2 regions of the Kitasatospora sp. NPDC059160 genome follow, and region 2 is predicted to be linked to the other one. Evidence: riboswitches for the same ligand, from Rfam matches in the RefSeq annotation. Region 2 holds a riboswitch; the other holds the start of a gene.

Region 1 (9,189 bases), on a different contig from region 2:
CACCTCGAAGATCGATACCCGAATGCTTGTACTGGCTTGCATTGCAAGGCATCTGACGGGAATTCAGGTCATCTGCAGACTTGCCCGCCGCCACCGCCTGTGATAAACAGATCACCCTGCGCATTTGTTCGATGAAGCCGCTGAGTTCGCACTGCGCTCCGGCCGGTCCGCTCCCGCCCCGAGTCCCTCATCGACGGCGGAGACCGCGCCGGCGCCGCGATCCTGCACAACCGGACAAGGCCGGCCCCCGTCACCGTGGACGCGCCGAGCCGCGCCGGTATGCCGCACTCGCACGCCGATCTCGCTTGGAGAGGCGGACCCCGCCATGACCCTGCAGACCCCCCAGCCCCCACCGAGTGCCCTGCGCGCGGTCCTGGGCGCGCTCGACTCGGAGACCGCGCTGCGCCAGCCCGCCGCCGCCGCGCTGCGTCACCCGACCGGTCCACTGCTCCCCGCGCACCCGCTCGCGGTGCACGTCCTGGACGGCCCGCGCCCCGAGCTGCCCGCCGCCCGGCGCACCGGCTGGCGGTTCCTGATCAAGGACGGCCCCGACGTGGCCGCCGCCGCCGAGGTGGTGCAGAGCCCCGAGGGCCACACCTTCTCCCACTTCACCGCCGGCCCGTACCTCTCCTCCACCGTCCGGGCACTGCGCGAGGCCTGGCAGCTCGCCCAGGGCTCCCGCTCCCGCCGCCAGCCCCGGCTGCTCACCTTCCCCGGCCAGTACGCCACCGCGCTCTGGCTGCACAGCCCCGACGCCGGCCCGTCCACCGACCTGCTGATCCCGCTGGCCCCGGCCCCGCTCGGCGTCACCGCGCACCGCGCCTACCCGGCCGCCGAGCTGCTCCCGCTGCTCGCCCGCGCCCCGCTGGCCGGATCCCTGCTGCTCGGCTCCCCCTGAGGACGCGCACCGCACCGGCCGTCGGGCACCGCGCCCGGCGGCCCTTCGCCGCGCCCGCCCCGCCCGCCGCCCTCACCCGAACGGCCACTACCCGGACGGGCCATCCGCCATGGCCCTCTCGGGCCATGCCCCGACTGGCCCACTGGTGCGCGATTTCTCCCCGGCCCCACCTGAACGGGTGATCTCTGCCCCGGAGTTGTGGCGCATGTCACGAAATTGCTGCGCGCGCGTCCGCAGATGCCGACACTGGGAACCAGCGTGGAAGGACCCCCTGTCCTACCCACTTGAGTGCTGGCCAAACCTGGCCGGCACGCGGACAGGATCCGACCACCACGGCGGCCCCGGACGGCTCGACCTCCGGGAACCGCACCACGGGGAGGATCGCAGAGCGAAGCGAGGGTACGCGTATGTGCCAGCACCGTCCTGAGTGCCCGACGGCCGAGTCCGAGGACCGCGAAGCGGCCGAGCCGGTGGCCTGCCACCCGGAGCAGGGCTGGAGCCTGCTCTGCAACGGCGTCCTCCTGTTCGAGGACACCGGAGAACTGCTGCCCGACGGCCGGGTGATCGCCCCGCGCCGCCCGGTCGCCCACGCAGCCTGAGCCCACGCCGCCCCGCCGCCCCACCGCCCGCGCCGCCACGGCCCGAGCCCACGCGGTAACCCGTCCGACACCCGGACAGCACACAAGGGCAGGGCCCCGGCAGAAACGTTCTGCCGGGGCCCTGCCTCGTTCCTGCGCGGTCGATCAGACGCCGTACTCGTCCAGCGGCGGGCAGGAGCAGACCAGGTTGCGGTCGCCGTACGCGCCGTCGATCCGGCTCACCGGCGGCCAGTACTTGTCCGCCGGGTTCACGCCCGCCGGGAAGACCGCCTCCTGCCGCGAGTAGCCGTGCGCCCAGTCGCCGGCCAGCACGGCGGCGGTGTGCGGGGCGTTGCGCAGCGGGTTGTCGTCGGCCGCCCACTCGCCCGAGCCGACCTTGTCGATCTCGCCGCGGATCTCGATCATCGCGTCGCAGAACCGGTCGATCTCGTGCAGGTCCTCGGACTCGGTCGGCTCGATCATCAGCGTGCCGGCCACCGGGAAGGACATCGTCGGCGCGTGGAAGCCGTAGTCGATCAGGCGCTTGGCGATGTCGTCCACCGTCACGCCCGTCTCCTTGGTCAGCGGGCGCAGGTCGATGATGCACTCGTGCGCGACCAGCCCGCCCGGGCCGGTGTAGAGCACCGGGAAGTGCGGCGCGAGGCGCTTGGCGATGTAGTTGGCGTTCAGCACGGCGACCTGGGTCGCGTGCTTGAGGCCCTCGCCGCCCATCAGCCGGACGTACGCCCAGGAGATCGGCAGGATCGCCGCCGAGCCCCACGGCGCGGCCGAGATCGGGCCGACGCCGGTGGCCGGGCCGGCCTCCTCCTGGAGCGGGTGGTTCGGCAGGTACGGCGCCAGGTGGGCGCGCACCGCGACCGGGCCGACGCCCGGGCCGCCGCCGCCGTGCGGGATGCAGAAGGTCTTGTGCAGGTTCAGGTGCGAGACGTCCGCGCCGAACTTGCCCGGCTTGGCCAGGCCGACCAGGGCGTTCAGGTTGGCGCCGTCGACGTACACCTGGCCGCCGGCCTCGTGCACCAGGGCGCAGATGTCGGTGATCTGGGTCTCGTACACGCCGTGGGTCGACGGGTAGGTGACCATCAGCACCGACAGGTTGTCGCGGTGCTGCTCGATCTTGGCCTTGAGGTCCTCGACGTCCACGTCGCCGTCGACCAGGGTCTTCACCACGACCACGCGCATGCCGGCCATCACCGCGGAGGCGGCGTTGGTGCCGTGCGCCGAGGACGGGATCAGGCAGACGTCGCGCTGGGCGTCACCGTTGGCGTGGTGGTAGGCGCGGACGGCCAGCAGGCCGGCCAGCTCGCCCTGGGAGCCGGCGTTCGGCTGGATCGAGACGGCGTCGTAGCCGGTGACCTCGACGAGCTGCTGCTCCAGCTGGCGGATCAGGGTCAGGTAGCCCGCGGCCTGGTCGACCGGCGCGAAGGGGTGCAGCTGGCCGAACTCCGGCCAGGTCACCGCCTCCATCTCGGTGGTGGCGTTGAGCTTCATGGTGCAGGAGCCCAGCGGGATCATGCCGCGGTCCAGCGCGTAGTCCCGGTCCGACAGGCGGCGCAGGTAGCGCAGCATGGCGGTCTCCGAGCGGTGGCTGTGGAAGACCGGGTGGGTCAGGTACTCGTCCTCGCGCAGCAGCGCGGCCGGCAGCGCGTCGGCGGCCTCGGCGACCTCGACCGCGGGGACGCCGAACGCGGCCCAGACGCCGGCCAGGTGCTCGCGGGTGGTGGTCTCGTCGGCGGAGACCGAGATCCGGTCCTCGCCGTCCTGGAACACGTTGATGCCGTTGGCGCGGGCGGCGGCGGCGATCTCGGCGGCGCGGCCCGGGACGACGGCGGTGACGGTGTCGAAGAACTCGCCGTGCAGCAGCTCGACGCCGCCGGCCCGCAGGCCCTCGGCGAGGGCGGCGGCGTAGCGGTGGGTGCGGCGGGCGATGTCGGCCAGGCCGTCCGGGCCGTGGTAGACGGCGTACATCGAGGCCATCACGGCGAGCAGCACCTGGGCGGTGCAGATGTTGCTGGTGGCCTTCTCGCGGCGGATGTGCTGCTCGCGGGTCTGCAGGGCCAGGCGGTAGGCGCGGTTGCCGTCGGCGTCGACGGAGACGCCGACCAGGCGGCCGGGCAGCGAGCGGGCGTACTCGGCGCGCACCGAGAGGTAGCCGGCGTGCGGGCCGCCGAAGCCCATCGGGACGCCGAAGCGCTGCGAAGTGCCGCAGGCGATGTCGGCGCCCAGCGCGCCCGGGGACTTGAGCAGGGTCAGCGCCAGGAGGTCGGCGGCGACGGCGACGATCGCGCCCAGGCCGTGCGCCTGCTCGATCACCGCGGTGAGGTCGCGGACCACGCCGGTGGCGCCCGGGTACTGCAGCAGCACGCCGAAGACGCCGCGCTCGGCGATCTCGGCCGGGATGCCCTCGGACAGGTCGGCGACGACGACCTCGACGCCGGTCGGCACGGCGCGGGTGTTGATCACCGCGACGGTCTGCGGCAGGGTCTCGGCGTCGACCAGGAAGACGCCGCCCTTGACCTTGGTGACGCGGCGGGCCAGCGCCATCGCCTCGGCGGCCGCGGTGCCCTCGTCCAGCAGCGAGGAGCCGGAGGTGGGCAGACCGGTCAGGTCGGAGACCAGGGTCTGGAAGTTGAGCAGGGCCTCCAGGCGGCCCTGCGAGATCTCCGGCTGGTACGGGGTGTACGCGGTGTACCAGGCCGGGTTCTCCATGACGTTGCGCAGGATCACCGGCGGGGTGAAGGTGCCGTAGTAGCCCAGGCCGATCATCGGCTGGAGCACCTGGTTGCGGCCGGCCAGCTCGCGCAGCTCGGCGAGGACCTGCGCCTCGCTGCGGCCGGCGGGCAGGTCCAGGGCGGTGATGGAGCGGATCGCCTCGGGAACGGCGGTGGCGGCGAGCTCGTCCAGCGAGCCGTAGCCGACGGAGGCCAGCATCTTCTCCTGCGCGGCGGCGTCGGGGCCGATGTGGCGGTTCTCGAAGGGGCTGGCCAGCTCAAGCTCGGTGAGGGTCGAGGCGCTGGTGGGGCGTCCCGCGTTCGGCTGGGCGTTCATGGTGGTCGAGGCCTCCTGGTCACGGACCGGCGGGGGTACGCACGCCGGCCGGTCGCGCCGCTGCGGACAGCGGACCGACCTGGGCGGGCGGACCCGAAAGGCCTCCCCCTCTGTCATCGGGACCTGAGAGCTTCGCCCGCACGCCGCGCGATGGCGCGCCGTCGGCTTGCACCGTCGGTGAGGGTGGTGATCGTCGGCTCCCGCGCCGGCGGTCCTGCCCTGCTTTCCAGAGTGACCTATCCCGCACGGTACGGATGCCTGAGAGATTCCGGGGAGGAGTTGCTCCTTCGGCGCCCCGACCAGCGGTTTTCACTGTCGGGGACTCTCCCGAGCGGGCTCGGCGGTCGCGGCCCAGGGTACCAGCGGGAGGGCTTCCGATCACGGGTGCGTCCGGTCACTCCGGGTCTACGCGCGTCCCCCGGACGGCCCAGCGCGAAGCCCGTCCGGCGCACCCCGGTCGCGCGCGTCCGATTGATGGCTTTTGGTGTGAAGTGGCGGACGGGACGGGTGCTCCGGCCGCCTCACCTGCGGGAGTTCCGCAGGCGCAGCGCTTGGAGGAAAGAGTGCAGACCGACATCGACCCCAGGGACCTCATCGGCCACAAGGCGGTCGACCGCAACGGGGACAAGATCGGCACGGTGGACGAGGTGTACCTGGACGACGCCACCGGGCATCCGGAGTGGGCGGCCGTCCGCACCGGCATCTTCGGCCGGGACGCCTTCGTCCCGCTCACCACGAGCGAGTTCTCCGGCGAGGAGCTCCGGGTGCCGTACGACAAGTCGCTGGTGAAGGACTCGCCGGACTTCGGCGTGGGCCAGCACCTGTCGCCGGCCCAGGAGCTCCAGCTCTACCGCTACTACGGCCTCGACACCCCCGCGGACGGCCGTCCGGCCACCACGGAGCCCGCCCGGGACGACCGGCCGGACCTCGACTTCGGCACCACCACGGCCGCCGCGGCCGCCAAGCCGATCGCCTTCCACTCCCCCGACCCCGACCCCGACCCGGCCACGACCGCGACCGCGACCGCGACGGGCACGACCACCATGACCAGCACCGGCACGACCCACACCAGCACCGACACCGCCACGGAGGCCCACGTGCGGACCCTCAGCACCCCCGCACCGATCGCCAACGGCACCGTCCTCGCGCCGGCCGCCGCCCACGTGGCCGAGCCGAAGCCGCAGCCCGCCGCGACCACCCCGGCCGCGAACGGCACCGCCGCCTCCTCGGCCCCCAGCGGCCCGGTCGAGATCACCTGCCGCGAGGAGCGGCTGGACATCACCACCGAGTGGCACGTGCTGGGCACCGCGAAGCTGCGCAAGTACGTGACCAGCGAGCAGGTCGAGCGCCGCGTCCCGGTGGTCCGCGAGCGGGTCCGGGTGGAGCGGATGCCGGTCGGCGAGGCCGAGCTGGCCTCGCTGACCGAGAAGGAGATCGACGAGGCGGTCGAGGAGGTGACCCTCCGTGAGGAGCGGCCGGTGGTCCGCAAGTACCTCGCCCCGATCGAGCGGGTCCGCCTGGTGGTGGAGCGCTACACGGAGGAGGAGGTGGTCCGGGACGAGCTCCGCCGCGAGCACGTCGAGGTCCACGACGACACGGCCGCCACCGCACCGGCCGAGGCGGGCGAGGCGCTCGTCCACGCGGCCGACGGCCCCCGGCCCGCCGCCCTGCGCCCGCTGGCCTGACCTCCCCGATCTCCGCCCGTTCCACGAGGGCCCCGGACTCCGGTCCGGGGCCCTCGTGTTGCGCCGTAGTTCCCCACTTTGCCAAACCTTAACCACTCGATATTTGACATCATGAACTATCCACCCGCACAGTTACTTGAGTTCATTCACTATGTACGGGAGGAAGCAACCGTGAGTGAGGCACCACAGCCCACCACTGCGGCCGAGAAGCAGAGCAACGCCCGGGTCCTGCCGGCCCTCATCCTGGCGATGCTGTCCTTCAGCGTGGTGCAGACCGCGGTCGTCCCGATCCTGCCGTCGCTGGCCAAGGAACTGGACGTCTCCGGGTCGAACATCACCTGGCTGATGACCGCCAACCTGCTGTCCGCGGCCGTGCTGACTCCCCTGCTGGGCCGCTTCGGCGACCTCCGGGGCCGCAAGCCCATGCTGCTGATCTCGCTGGCCGGCCTGATCGCCGGTTCGGCGCTGGCCGTCTGCACCCACTCCTTCACCTGGCTGATCGTCGCCCGCGTCCTCCAGGGCGCCGGCGGTGGCGTGATGCCGCTGGCGATCAGCATCGTCCGTGACGAGCTGCCCAAGCAGAAGGTGACCGGCGGCGTCGCCGCCATCAGCGCCTCGATGGGCGTCGGCTCCGGCCTCGGCCTGGTCGCGACCGGCCTGCTGCTGGAGCACTGGAACTACAAGTCGATCTTCTGGATGGGCCTGGCCTTCGGCCTGCTCGCCATCGCCCTGGTCGCCTTCCGGGTCCCGACCGACCCGGTGACCGACAAGGAGGGCGGCGCCGACCCGCTCGGCGCGCTCACCCTGGCCGGCTGGCTCTCCGCCCTGCTGGTCGCGGTCAGCCAGGGCAACCACTGGGGCTGGACCTCCACCAAGACCCTCGGCCTGTTCGCCGTCGCCGCGGTGGTCGCCCTGATCTGGGGCGTCATCGAGACCAAGGTCGCCCACCCGCTGGTGGACCTCAAGATGATGGGCCGCCCGGCCGTCGCCTTCACCAACCTGGCCGGCCTGCTGATCGGCTTCGGCATGTACGGCTCGTTCATGGTCATCAGCAACTTCGCCCAGACCCCGGAGAAGCTGGCCCACTACGGCTTCACCGCGACCGTGCTGCACGCCGGCGTGATGCTGCTGCCGTCCGCGATCGGCTCGATGGTCGCCGCCCCGATCGGCGCCCTGATGATCGCCCGCCGCGGCCCGCGCCTGCCGCTGGTCCTCGGTGGCGTCCTCGGCGCGATCGCGATGGCCTACCTGGCCCTGCGGCACAGCGCCGAGGGCGACATCTACACCGCTTCCGCGATCTTCGGCCTCGGTATCGGTCTCGCCTTCGCCGCGATGCCCGCCTTCATCAACGGCGCCGTCCCGGTCGAGCAGAGCGGCATCGCCAACGGCATGAACTCCGTGCTGCGCACCGTCGGTGGCGCGATCGGCACCGCCGTGATGACCGCCATCCTGACCGGCGACACCATGAAGCTCCCGATCAAGATCCCGGTGCTGCTGCCCACCCTGGACGCCTACAAGCACGCGTTCTGGGTCACGGCCGTCGTCTGCGTCATCGCCGGCGTCGTCCCCTTCCTGATCCGCACCACCAAGCCGGCCGTCACCGTCGCCGGCGGCGCGGCCCGGCAGGACTCCAGCCCCGAGCTGGCCAAGACCGACGCCTGACGAGGCGTCCGGCCCGCGCGTTCAGGGACAGGACGCGCGGGCCCGGGCCTCCGCCCGGTCGCGAGGGCATCGCGACCGTCCGGGGCCCGGCACGGTATGCGGCTCCACCCGGTACTTCCTACCGGGTGGGGCCGTTCCGCGTTCCCGGGCCGCTACCGCGCCCGCCCGCCTCGGGCACCGTCCCTCAGCCCCCTACGCCTCAGCCCCGTCCGCGTCCGGCTCCTCCGGCTGCCGCAGCGGCAGCGGCCGGGCCGGCTCCAGCGCCGGATCGTCCACCGCGAAGGTCCGCACCCGGCCCGGCCCGCTCCACGGCGTCTCGAACCGCACCGTCACCCGCCCCACTCCGCTGCCCTGGACCCACCCCGGCCCCAGCTCGGCGTGCCGGACGTCCTGTCCGGGCATCCAGCGCCGCACCACGACCTCCTCCGGCTCCTCCTCGGCCACCGCCGCCTCGGCCACCTCGGCGTGCTCCGCCGCCTCCTCCCGCAGCGCCTGCGCGAAGAGGTCCTCCTGGGTGTAGTCGGCCAGTTGGGCCACGCCCACCCCGAGCAGCCGCACCCCGCCGGTGATGTCCACCTGCTCGGCGAGGCGCCGGGCCGTCGCCGTGATCACCGCAGCGTCGTCGGTGGGCCCGCCCAGGGTCTCCGAGCGGGTCAGCGTCGAGAAGTCGAACCGCCGCACCTTGAGCACCACCGTTCGGCCCGAGCGCCCGGCCGAGCGCAGCCGCCGGACGCAGCGCCCGGCGAGCGCCTCCACCTCCCGCAGCACCCGGTCCCGGTCAGCCAGGTCCACCTCGTAGGTGTCCTCCACCGAGACGGACTTGGCATCCTGGTCGGCCACCACCGGCCGGTCGTCCAGCCCTGTCGACATGTGGAAGATCCCGGTGCCGTGCGCCCGCCCGAGCAGCTGGACCAGCTCCGCCTCCCCCGCCTCCGCGAGGTCCGCCACCGTGCTCAACCCGGCCCGGCGCAGCACCTGCTCGGTGGCCGGCCCGATCCCGGGCAGCGCCCGGACCGGCATCGGGCCGAGCACGGCCCGCTCCTGCCCCGGCTCGACCAGCACCAGCCCGTCCGGCTTGGCCTGCTCGGAGGCGATCTTCGCCATCAGCTTGGAGCCCGCCGCCCCCACCGAACCGGTCAGCCCGGTGAGACGCTGGATGTCCGCCCTGAGGTCCTCCGCCAGGGCCAGCACCAGCCGCTCCCCGGTCTCGTGGTCCGCCTCCGACAGCACCGGGCCGTACGGACCGGCCATCAGGTCGACGAAGGCCTCGTCCAGGCTCAACGGCTGCACCAGCGGCGAC
Region 2 (9,189 bases):
GGTGAGGGAGAACGGGGTGGCCGCCCGGACCATCCAGGGGTGGGCCAGGTTCATCGCGCGCAGGTGGACGGCGAGTGAGCGCATGGCCGCGCGCCAGCCGTCGGCGGGGGCGTCCAGGGGGAGTTGGCCGTAGACGAAGTCGGCCATCAGCTCGATGAGTTCGTCCTTGCCGGAGACGTACCGGTAGGCGGCCATCGGGGCCACGCCGAGCGCGGTGGCGAGCCGGCGCATGGTGACGGCGTCCAGGCCCTCGGCGTCGGCGATGGCGACCGCGGCTTCGGCGATCCGGTGCGGGGTCAGGGTGGTGCGCGGTGCGGCGGCCGGGCGGTCGAGCCGCTCCCAGAGGGAGGGCTGCGGCTTGTCCTGGTCGTCGTCCCCGCTGGGGGCCTGCTGAGCGGGCATGGGGGGCGGGCTCCTTCCGGTGGGAGGGTCCACCGTATCACTCGCGTGTACACCGTATCCGTCCAGTAGACGCCGTACGCATCAGTGTGTACGTTGTATCCATCGCCGATACGGCGTACACATCATCTTGGAGGGGGACCCCCATGTCCACGGAGCAGAACCTCAAGGTCGCGGTCGTGCTCGGCAGCACCCGCGACGGCCGCTTCGGCCCGGTCGTCGCCGACTGGCTGCTCGGCCACCTCGACGCCCGCGGCGGCATGACCGCCGACCTGATCGACCTGGCGGCCACCCCGCTGCCCACCGTGATGCCGTCCTGGGGTGCGGAACTGCCGGAGCGGGAACGTGAGCTGCTCGCCGCGGTGTCGCCCCGGCTGGCGGCCGCCGACGCCTTCGTGTTCGTCACGCCGGAGTACAACCACAGCTTCCCCGCGCCGTTGAAGAACGCCATCGACTGGCACAACCAGCAGTGGCACGGCAAGCCGATCGGCTTCGTCTCGTACGGCGGACTCTCCGGCGGCCTCCGGGCGGTCGAGCAACTGCGCGTGGTGATGGCCGAGTTGAACTCCGTCACGATCCGCAACACGGTCAGCTTCCACGGCGCCGCCCAGGCCTTCGACGCCGACGGGAAGCCGAAGGACCCGGCCGCCGATGCCGCCGCCAAGACCCTGCTCGACCAACTGGACTGGTGGGCGCAGGCGTTGCGGGATGCCCGGCAGGCCCGGCCGTTCACCGCCTGAACCGGACGGGACAGGGGGAACCGCCATGACCACGGAACCGACCGACGCCCGCCCCAAGCCGCCGCTGCTCGGCGTGCTCGGGCTGATGCTCGGCATCTTCCTCTCGGCCCTCGACGGGCAGATCATCGGCACCGCGCTGCCCACCATCGTGGGCGACCTCGGCGGACTGGAGCACCTCTCCTGGGCGGTCACCGCCTACCTGCTCACCTCCGCCGCCGCCACCCCGCTGTGGGGCCGGCTCGGCGACCTGTACGGGCGCAAGGGCGCCTACCAGTGGGCGGTGGCGGTCTTCCTGCTCGGCTCGGCACTGTCCGGACTCGCCCAGGACATGGGCGAGTTGATCGCCTTCCGGGCGCTCCAGGGGGTCGGCGCGGGCGGGCTGATGGTCGGCGCGCTCTCGGTGATCGGGGTGCTGGTGCCCGCCACCGACCGGGGCCGGGTGCAGTCGGTGATCGGGGTGCTGATGCCGATCGCCTTCGTCGGCGGGCCGCTGCTCGGCGGCTTCCTCACCGACCGGCTCAGCTGGCGCTGGGCCTTCTACGTCAACCTGCCGGTCGGCCTGTTCGCCCTGGCCGCGGTCGCCCTCGCGGTCCGGCTGCCGAAGGCCGAACGGGTCCGCGTCCCCTTCGACTGGGCCGGGGTCGCCCTGCTGACCACCGGCATCCTCGGACTCACCCTGGTCAGCAGCTGGGGCGGGACGACGTACGCCTGGACCTCGCCGCTGATCCTCGGCACCGGCGTGGTCGCGGTGGTCGCACTGGCCGCCTTCGTGCCGGTCGAACTGCGCGCCCCGGGGCCGCTGATCCCGCCCGCGCTGTTCCGCAGCCGCAACTTCTCGGTGGCCCAGGTGCTGGGCTTCCTGGCCGGTGCGGTGATGCTCGCCCTGATCGGCTACCTGCCGCAGTACCTGCAGTTCGTCCAGGGCGCGACACCGACCACCGGCGGGCTGCTCCTGCTGCCGCTGATGCTCGGCATGATGGGCACCCAGCTGGTCACCGCCCGGCTGATGGGCCGGCCCGGCGGCGAACGGCGCTACCCGGTGCTGGGCGGGGCGCTGACCCTGGCCGGGTCCGTGCTGCTGCTGTTCCTGGGGACGGACACGCCGGTGGCGGTGGCCTCCGGGCTCACGGCGGTCGCCGGGATCGGCATCGGGCTGCTGATGCAGAGCACCATGCTGACCTCGATGGGCGCGGTGCCGCGCCAGGACATGGGGGCGGCGATGGGCGTGGTGACCCTGCTGCGCAGCTTCGGCGGCTCGCTCGGCATGGCCGCCCTCGGCGCGGTCTACACGGCGCGGCTGACCGCCGGCCTGGAGGCGCGGCTGAGCCCGGCCGACGCCGCCCACCTGACCGGCGGCGGGGGGCTCACCCCGGCCACGCTGGCGGGCCTGCCCCCGGCCGTCCGGGACGCCGTCGGCACGGCGGTCACCAGCGGGCTGCACGGCGCGGTGGCCGGCGGCCTCGGCCTGGCGGCGGTGGCGACGGCGGTCGCCCTCCTGGCCCGGCCGAACCCGAACCCGGCCGCAAAGCCGACCCCGGCTGCCAACCCGGCCCCGTCGTCGAGCCCCGAGCCGAGCCCGAGCCCGGCGCGGCGGGCGGCCACGCCGTAGCCCCGCCGCCCGCCGGGGGCGGTAGGGGCCCGAGAAAGCGCGAGCGGCCCGCGGGCGGTACGGGGTTCCGCCCGGGGGCCGCTCGTCAGCGGGGCGAGATCAGCACTCGATGACGTTCACGGCGAGGCCGCCGCGCGAGGTCTCCTTGTACTTGATCTTCATGTCCGCCCCGGTCTCCTTCATCGTCTTGATCGCCTTGTCCAGCGAGACGTGGTGGCGCCCGTCGCCGCGCAGCGCCATCCGGGCCGCGGTGACGGCCTTGACCGAGGCCATGCCGTTGCGCTCGATGCAGGGGATCTGGACCAGGCCGCCGACCGGGTCGCAGGTGAGGCCGAGGTTGTGCTCGATGCCGATCTCGGCGGCGTTCTCGACCTGCTCGGGGCTGCCGCCGAGGACCTCGGCGAGGCCGCCCGCGGCCATCGAGCAGGCGGAGCCGACCTCGCCCTGGCAGCCGACCTCGGCGCCGGAGATGGAGGCGTTCTCCTTGAAGAGCATGCCGATGGCGCCGGCCGCGAGCAGGAAGCGGACGATGCCGTCCTCGTCCGCGCCCGGGATGAAGTTCAGGTAGTAGTGCAGGACGGCCGGGATGATGCCCGCCGCGCCGTTGGTCGGGGCGGTGACCACCCGGCGGCCGGAGGCGTTCTCCTCGTTGACCGCCATCGCGTAGAGGGTCACCCACTCCATCGCGTTGGCCGGACCGATGCCCTCGGCGCGCAGCGCCCGGGCGCCCGAGGCGGCCCGGCGGCGGACCTTCAGCCCGCCCGGCAGGATGCCCTCGCGGCTCATGCCGGCCCGCACGCACTCCTGCATCACGGACCAGATCTCCAGCAGCCCGGTGCGGATCTCCTCCTCGCTGCGCCAGGCCTTCTCGTTCTCCAGCATCAGGCCGGAGATCGACAGCCCGGTCTCCCGGCTGAGCCGGAGCAGTTCGTCACCGGTGCGGAAGGGGTACTTGAGCGCGGTGTCGTCGGGCTTGACCCGGTCCGCGCCGAGCGCGTCCTCGTCCACGACGAAGCCGCCGCCGACCGAGTAGTAGGTCTTCTCCAGCAGCGTCGAGCCGTCCGCCGCGAACGCCCACAGGGTCATCCCGTTGGCGTGGTACGGCAGCGAGCGGCGCCGGTGCAGGATCACCTGGCTGTCGGGGTCGAAGTCGATGGGGCGCTCGCCGAGCAGGTTGATCCGCTTCTCGGCGGCGATCCGCTCGACGTCCTTGTCCGCCTGGTCGACGTCGACGGTGCGGGGCGAGTTGTTCTCCAGGCCCAGCAGGACGGCCTTCAGGGTGCCGTGGCCGTGGCCGGTGGCGCCCAGCGAGCCGTACAGCTCGGCGCGTACGGCGGTCACCTGCTCCAGCAGGCCTTCGGAGCGCAGGCGGCGGGCGAACATCCGGGCGGCGCGCATCGGGCCGACGGTGTGGGAGCTCGACGGGCCGATGCCGATGGAGAAGAGGTCGAAGACACTGAGGGCCACGGGGGACGTCCTTGTCTGGTCTCGTGGAGGGACTGGGCGGTGCACGGAACGGGGCACCGCGCGCACTTCCAGTGTGCGCGGTGCCCCGGAGTGACAGGTGTCCGGCCGGAGTGAGGCCGGTCACCCGCGGCCGAACTAGAGGTTCGGGTAGAGCGGGTACTTCTCGGCCAGGGCGGTGACCCGGGCCTTGAGCGCGGCGGCGACGGTCTCGTCGAAGGCGGGCTTGAGCGCCTCGGCGATGACGTCGGCGACCTCGCGGAAGTCCTCGGCCCGGAAGCCGCGGGTGGCCAGGGCCGGGGTGCCGATCCGCAGGCCCGAGGTGACCATCGGCGGGCGCGGGTCGTTCGGGACGGCGTTGCGGTTCACCGTGATGCCGACCTCGTGCAGCCGGTCCTCGGCCTGCTGGCCGTCGAGCTGGCTGTTGCGCAGGTCGACCAGGACCAGGTGGACGTCGGTGCCGCCGGACAGCACCGAGGCGCCGGCCTCGGCGACGTCGGCCTGGAGCAGGCGCTCGGCGAGGATCTTGGCGCCCTCCAGGGTGCGCTCCTGGCGCTCCTTGAAGTCCTCCGAGGCGGCGACCTTGAAGGCGACGGCCTTGCCCGCGATCACGTGCTCCAGCGGACCGCCCTGCTGGCCCGGGAAGACCGCGGAGTTGATCTTCTTGGCCCACTCGGCCTTGGACAGGATGACGCCGCCGCGCGGGCCGCCCAGGGTCTTGTGGGTCGTGGTGGTGACCACGTCCGCGTACGGCACCGGGTTCGGGTGCAGGCCCGCGGCCACCAGGCCGGCGAAGTGCGCCATGTCCACCATGAGCAGCGCGCCGACCTCGTCGGCGACCCGGCGGAACGCGGCGAAGTCCAGCTGGCGCGGGTAGGCGGACCAGCCGGCGATGATCAGCTTCGGCTGGTGCTCCTTGGCCAGGCGCTCGACCTCGGCCATGTCGACCTGGCCGGTCTTCTCGTCGACGTGGTAGGCGGCCACGTTGTAGAGCTTGCCGGAGAAGTTGATCTTCATGCCGTGGGTCAGGTGACCGCCGTGGGCCAGGCTCAGGCCCAGGATGGTGTCGCCCGGCTGGATCAGCGCGAACATCGCGGCGGCGTTGGCCTGCGCGCCCGAGTGCGGCTGGACGTTGGCGTGCTCGGCGCCGAACAGGGCCTTCACCCGGTCGATCGCGATCTGCTCGACCACGTCGACGTGCTCGCAACCGCCGTAGTACCGGCGGCCGGGGTAACCCTCGGCGTACTTGTTGGTGAGCACCGAACCCTGGGCCTCCATGACCGCCACCGGGGCGAAGTTCTCGGAGGCGATCATCTCCAGCGTGGTCTGCTGGCGGTGCAGCTCGGCGTCGACCGCGGCGGCGATCTCCGGGTCGAGGGCGTGCAGGGACTGGTTGAGAACCGTCATGGTGTGGTCTTCCCGGGGAGGAGAGCGGAGGGACGGTGGGAGAGCGGGACGGACCGCCGTGCTGCGGCCCGTCCCGGCGGGGCTCAGCCCTCGGCGTGGGTGAGCGCGTCGTACTCGGCGGCGCTGAGCAGCGTGTCGGTGGCCTCCACGCGGACCTTGAACAGCCAGCCGCCCTCGAACGGGGCGCTGTTGACCAGGCTGTTGTCGTCCAGGACGTCCTGGTTGACCTCGGTGACCTCGCCGGTCACCGGGGAGTACAGGTCGCTGACCGACTTGGTCGACTCCAGCTCGCCACAGGTCTCGCCGGCGGTCACCGTGTCGCCGACCTCGGGGAGCTGCACGTAGACGATGTCACCGAGCGCGTCGGCGGCGTGCTTGGTGATGCCGACCGTCGAGACACCGTCCTCGGCGGCGGTCAGCCACTCGTGCTCCTTGGTGTACTGCAGGTGCTGGGGGTTGCTCATGGCGTCATTCTCCAGGATGGGAAGCGGGTACGACGCAGCGGGCCGCCGCACGGACGGCTCCGACGTGCGCCGATGGGAAAACGAGGGGCGGCGACGGCCTCAGCGGGCGCGCTTGTAGAACGGCAGCGCCACGACCTGGACCGGCTCGTGCTTGCCGCGGACGTCCACCGCGACGGTGGAGCCGGGGGCGGCGTGGGCCGCGTCCACGTAGGCCATCGCGATCGGCTTGCCCAGCGTGGGGGACGGCGCGCCCGAGGTGATCCGGCCGATCGGGGCGCCCTCGGTGGAGACCACCGTGTACTCCGCGCGCGGGACCCGCTTGCCCTCGGACACCAGGCCGACCAGCACCTTCGGGGGGTTGGTCTCGGCCGCGGCGGCGGCCTGCTCCAGCGCCCTGCGGCCGACGAACGCGCCCTCGTTGGTGGTCTTGTCGAAGCGCACGACCCGGCCCAGGCCGGCGTCGAACGGGGTCAGGTCGGTGGACAGCTCGTGCCCGTACAGCGGCATGCCCGCCTCCAGGCGCAGCGTGTCGCGGCAGGACAGGCCGCACGGGACCAGGCCGCGGCCCTCGCCGGCGGCGGTCAGCGCCCGCCAGACCGGCTCGGCGTCGGCCGGGGCGCAGAAGATCTCGAAGCCGTCCTCGCCGGTGTAGCCGGTGCGGGCCAGCAGCACCTCCCGGCCGGCCACGGTGGCGGGGAGGATCGCGTAGTACTTGAGGCCGGGCAGGTCGGCGTCGGTGGTCTCGGCCAGGATCGCGGTGGCCTCCGGGCCCTGGACGGCGATCAGCGCGTAGGTGTCGCGGTCGTCGGTGACGACGGCGTCGAAGCCCTTGGCCCGGGCGATCAGCTCGTCCAGCACCAGCTGGGCGTTGGAGGCGTTGGCGACGACCAGGAAGGCGTCCTCGCGCAGCCGGTAGACGATCAGGTCGTCCAGGATGCCGCCGTCCTCGGCGCAGATCATGGTGTAGCGGGCGCGCAGCTCGCCGAGCGCGGAGACGAAGCCGACCAGCGCGTGGTCCAGCATCTCGCCGGCCTGCGGGCCGGTGACGGTGATCTCGCCCATGTGCGAGAGGTCGAACAGACCGGCCTTGGTGCGGACCGCGAGGTGCTCCTCGCGCTCACTGCCGTAACGCAGCGGCATGTCCCAGCCGGCGAAGTCGGTCATGGTCGCGCCGAGGGCGCGGTGCAGCGCGTCGAGCGCGGTGAGGCGGAGGGACGACATGGCCAGGAACTCCTCGGTCGGGGCACTCAGGGGTGCGCGCGCCGGACCGGACCCGCTCGGGGACCGACCCCGCGCGCGGGCATGCGGCGGCGTGGGTCTCCCCATCTGTCGTCGAACCTGAGAGCTTCACCGCCCACCTGCCCGCAGCCGGCACCAGCGTCGGCTGGTTCCAGCATCGGGGACAGGACGGCGGCTTGCACCGTGGGTGGGCGCGCGACCGGGTCGTGCGCCGCTTTCCAGATGTGCCTAACCCGCGCGGTAGGGGGGCCTGAGAGATTCCGGGGAGGACTTGCTCCTTCGGCGCCGGCTGTGCCCCCCGAGGGGCATTCCGGGCTCTCCCGCGCGGGTTCGAGCGGCCGGTGTGGAGTTGTGGGGGCCCGCGGCGCATGCCGTCGGACGCGCACATCATGGCACGTCCTCGCGGAGGAGGGGAGAGGGGACCCGGTCACACCGCGGTCGGGCGGACCCGGGCCCTAAAATCATCGCGTCGGCGCAGCAGTGGGCGGCCGACCCGGCCCTGGGCCGGATCGGCGGCGCATGGAGTACCCGGTGGAGCAGCAGCAGGGGTGGGGCGGGCCGCAGGCGGCGCCGTCGGGCGGCGCGTGGCCCGCGAACGAGCTGGAGCAGGTGCTGACGGCCGCGCTGGGCGACCCGGGGGCGACCCCGCGGGTGATCGAGGTGCTGGCCCGCAGCCAGGTGTGGATCCCGCTGCCGGCCGGGGGCGACCCGGCCGGGCAGTCGCTGGACCTGCCGACCGTCGAGCTGGCCGGGGCCCCGTACGTACCGGTGTTCTCCTCGCAGGAGGTGTTCCTGCAGCAGGCGCCGGGGATGGCCTTCGCCGTCGCGCCGGCCTGGGAGTTCGCCCGCGGGCTGCCGCTGGGCGTGGGCATCGCGGTCAACCCGGAGGCGGCGGTGGGCATCCCGGTGCCGCCGCAGGGCGTGGCGGAGCTGCGCCGCGGCCCCCGGGAGGACCGCTGGGAGCAGCAGCCGGAGGGGCCGACCGGCGGCCGGGTGGCCCTGCGCGAGCCGGTGCCGGGCGAGGACCCGGAGCACTTCCTGGCCGCCTGCCGGGCCGAACTGTCGGCCCTGCCGGGGGTGTTGACCGCGCGCCGGGCGCTGGCCAGCATCGAGGGCGAGCCGACCGTGATGTTCGTGGGCGTGCAGCTCGATCCGGCGGCCCCGGCCGACCCGGGGGCGGTGAACGAGGCGCTCGGCCGAGCCCTGGGAACCGCACCGCTGCCGGGTGGCGTCCACCTCGTGCTGCTCGACCTCGCCGACGACCCGGTGGTCGAGTGGCTGTCGACCCGGGTCATGCCCTTCTACTCGCGGGTGTGAGCGGGGATCCTTCACAGGCACGTCGCCGTGGCGGCGGCCGGTGCCGCGCCATAGGGTGCGTGCAGGCGGCTGACGGGCCGGCGGGTTCAGGAAAGAGGCGCGGCGAGGTGGGCGCATGAGTGCGGGAACGGGAGCGGGCGGGGCGCCGGGGCCCTGGGGCCAGGCACCGGCCGGGCGCCCGGGCGCGGACCCGGGCGGGTTGGAGCAGGCTCTGCGCGAGGTCGCGCCGGAGCGCTTCGACGCGTACGAGCGGCTGCTGCACGCGCTGGCCGACGGCCAGGTCTGGATGCTGCTCTGGCACGGCACGCCGGGCAGCCCGGACGCGCAGTACGGGAACATGGAGATCAGCGGTCACGGCTACGCGCCGGCCGTCACCTCGCCCGAGCAGCTGACGGCCTCCGGCTGGGCGCGGGCCCACGAGGTCATCTCGGGGCGGGAGATCGCCGCCTCGCTGTACCGCACCCGCTGGGGCCTGTGGCTGAACCCGCACGCGCCGGGCGGCGGGGTCGGCGTGCCCTGGGCGGACCTGCGGCGGGTCGCCGCGGGCCTG

Evidence for each region. Region 2 has a riboswitch for glycine ahead of gcvT (glycine cleavage system aminomethyltransferase GcvT). Riboswitches for the same ligand answer to the same signal wherever they lie in the genome.
Region 1: another riboswitch for glycine. It lies ahead of gcvP (aminomethyl-transferring glycine dehydrogenase); the one in region 2 lies ahead of gcvT (glycine cleavage system aminomethyltransferase GcvT).

The regions. Positions count from the first base shown of each region.
Region 1 is NZ_JBHZCN010000055.1:50,763-59,951, forward strand. It holds gene ACFXOZ_RS23540 (hypothetical protein) at 326-898, shown strand; gene ACFXOZ_RS23545 (DUF5999 family protein) at 1,306-1,497, shown strand; gene gcvP (aminomethyl-transferring glycine dehydrogenase) at 1,642-4,542, opposite strand; glycine riboswitch at 4,779-4,882, opposite strand; gene ACFXOZ_RS23555 (PRC and DUF2382 domain-containing protein) at 5,106-6,227, shown strand; gene ACFXOZ_RS23560 (MFS transporter) at 6,399-7,889, shown strand; gene ACFXOZ_RS23565 (DNA polymerase IV) at 8,082-9,189, opposite strand, start outside.
Region 2 is NZ_JBHZCN010000004.1:140,823-150,011, forward strand. It holds gene ACFXOZ_RS03000 (TetR/AcrR family transcriptional regulator) at 1-402, opposite strand, end outside; gene ACFXOZ_RS03005 (NADPH-dependent FMN reductase) at 546-1,139, shown strand; gene ACFXOZ_RS03010 (MDR family MFS transporter) at 1,165-2,748, shown strand; gene ACFXOZ_RS03015 (L-serine ammonia-lyase) at 2,848-4,215, opposite strand; gene glyA (serine hydroxymethyltransferase) at 4,351-5,619, opposite strand; gene gcvH (glycine cleavage system protein GcvH) at 5,703-6,083, opposite strand; gene gcvT (glycine cleavage system aminomethyltransferase GcvT) at 6,183-7,304, opposite strand; glycine riboswitch at 7,551-7,655, opposite strand; gene ACFXOZ_RS03035 (enhanced serine sensitivity protein SseB C-terminal domain-containing protein) at 7,842-8,639, shown strand; gene ACFXOZ_RS03040 (enhanced serine sensitivity protein SseB C-terminal domain-containing protein) at 8,755-9,189, shown strand, end outside.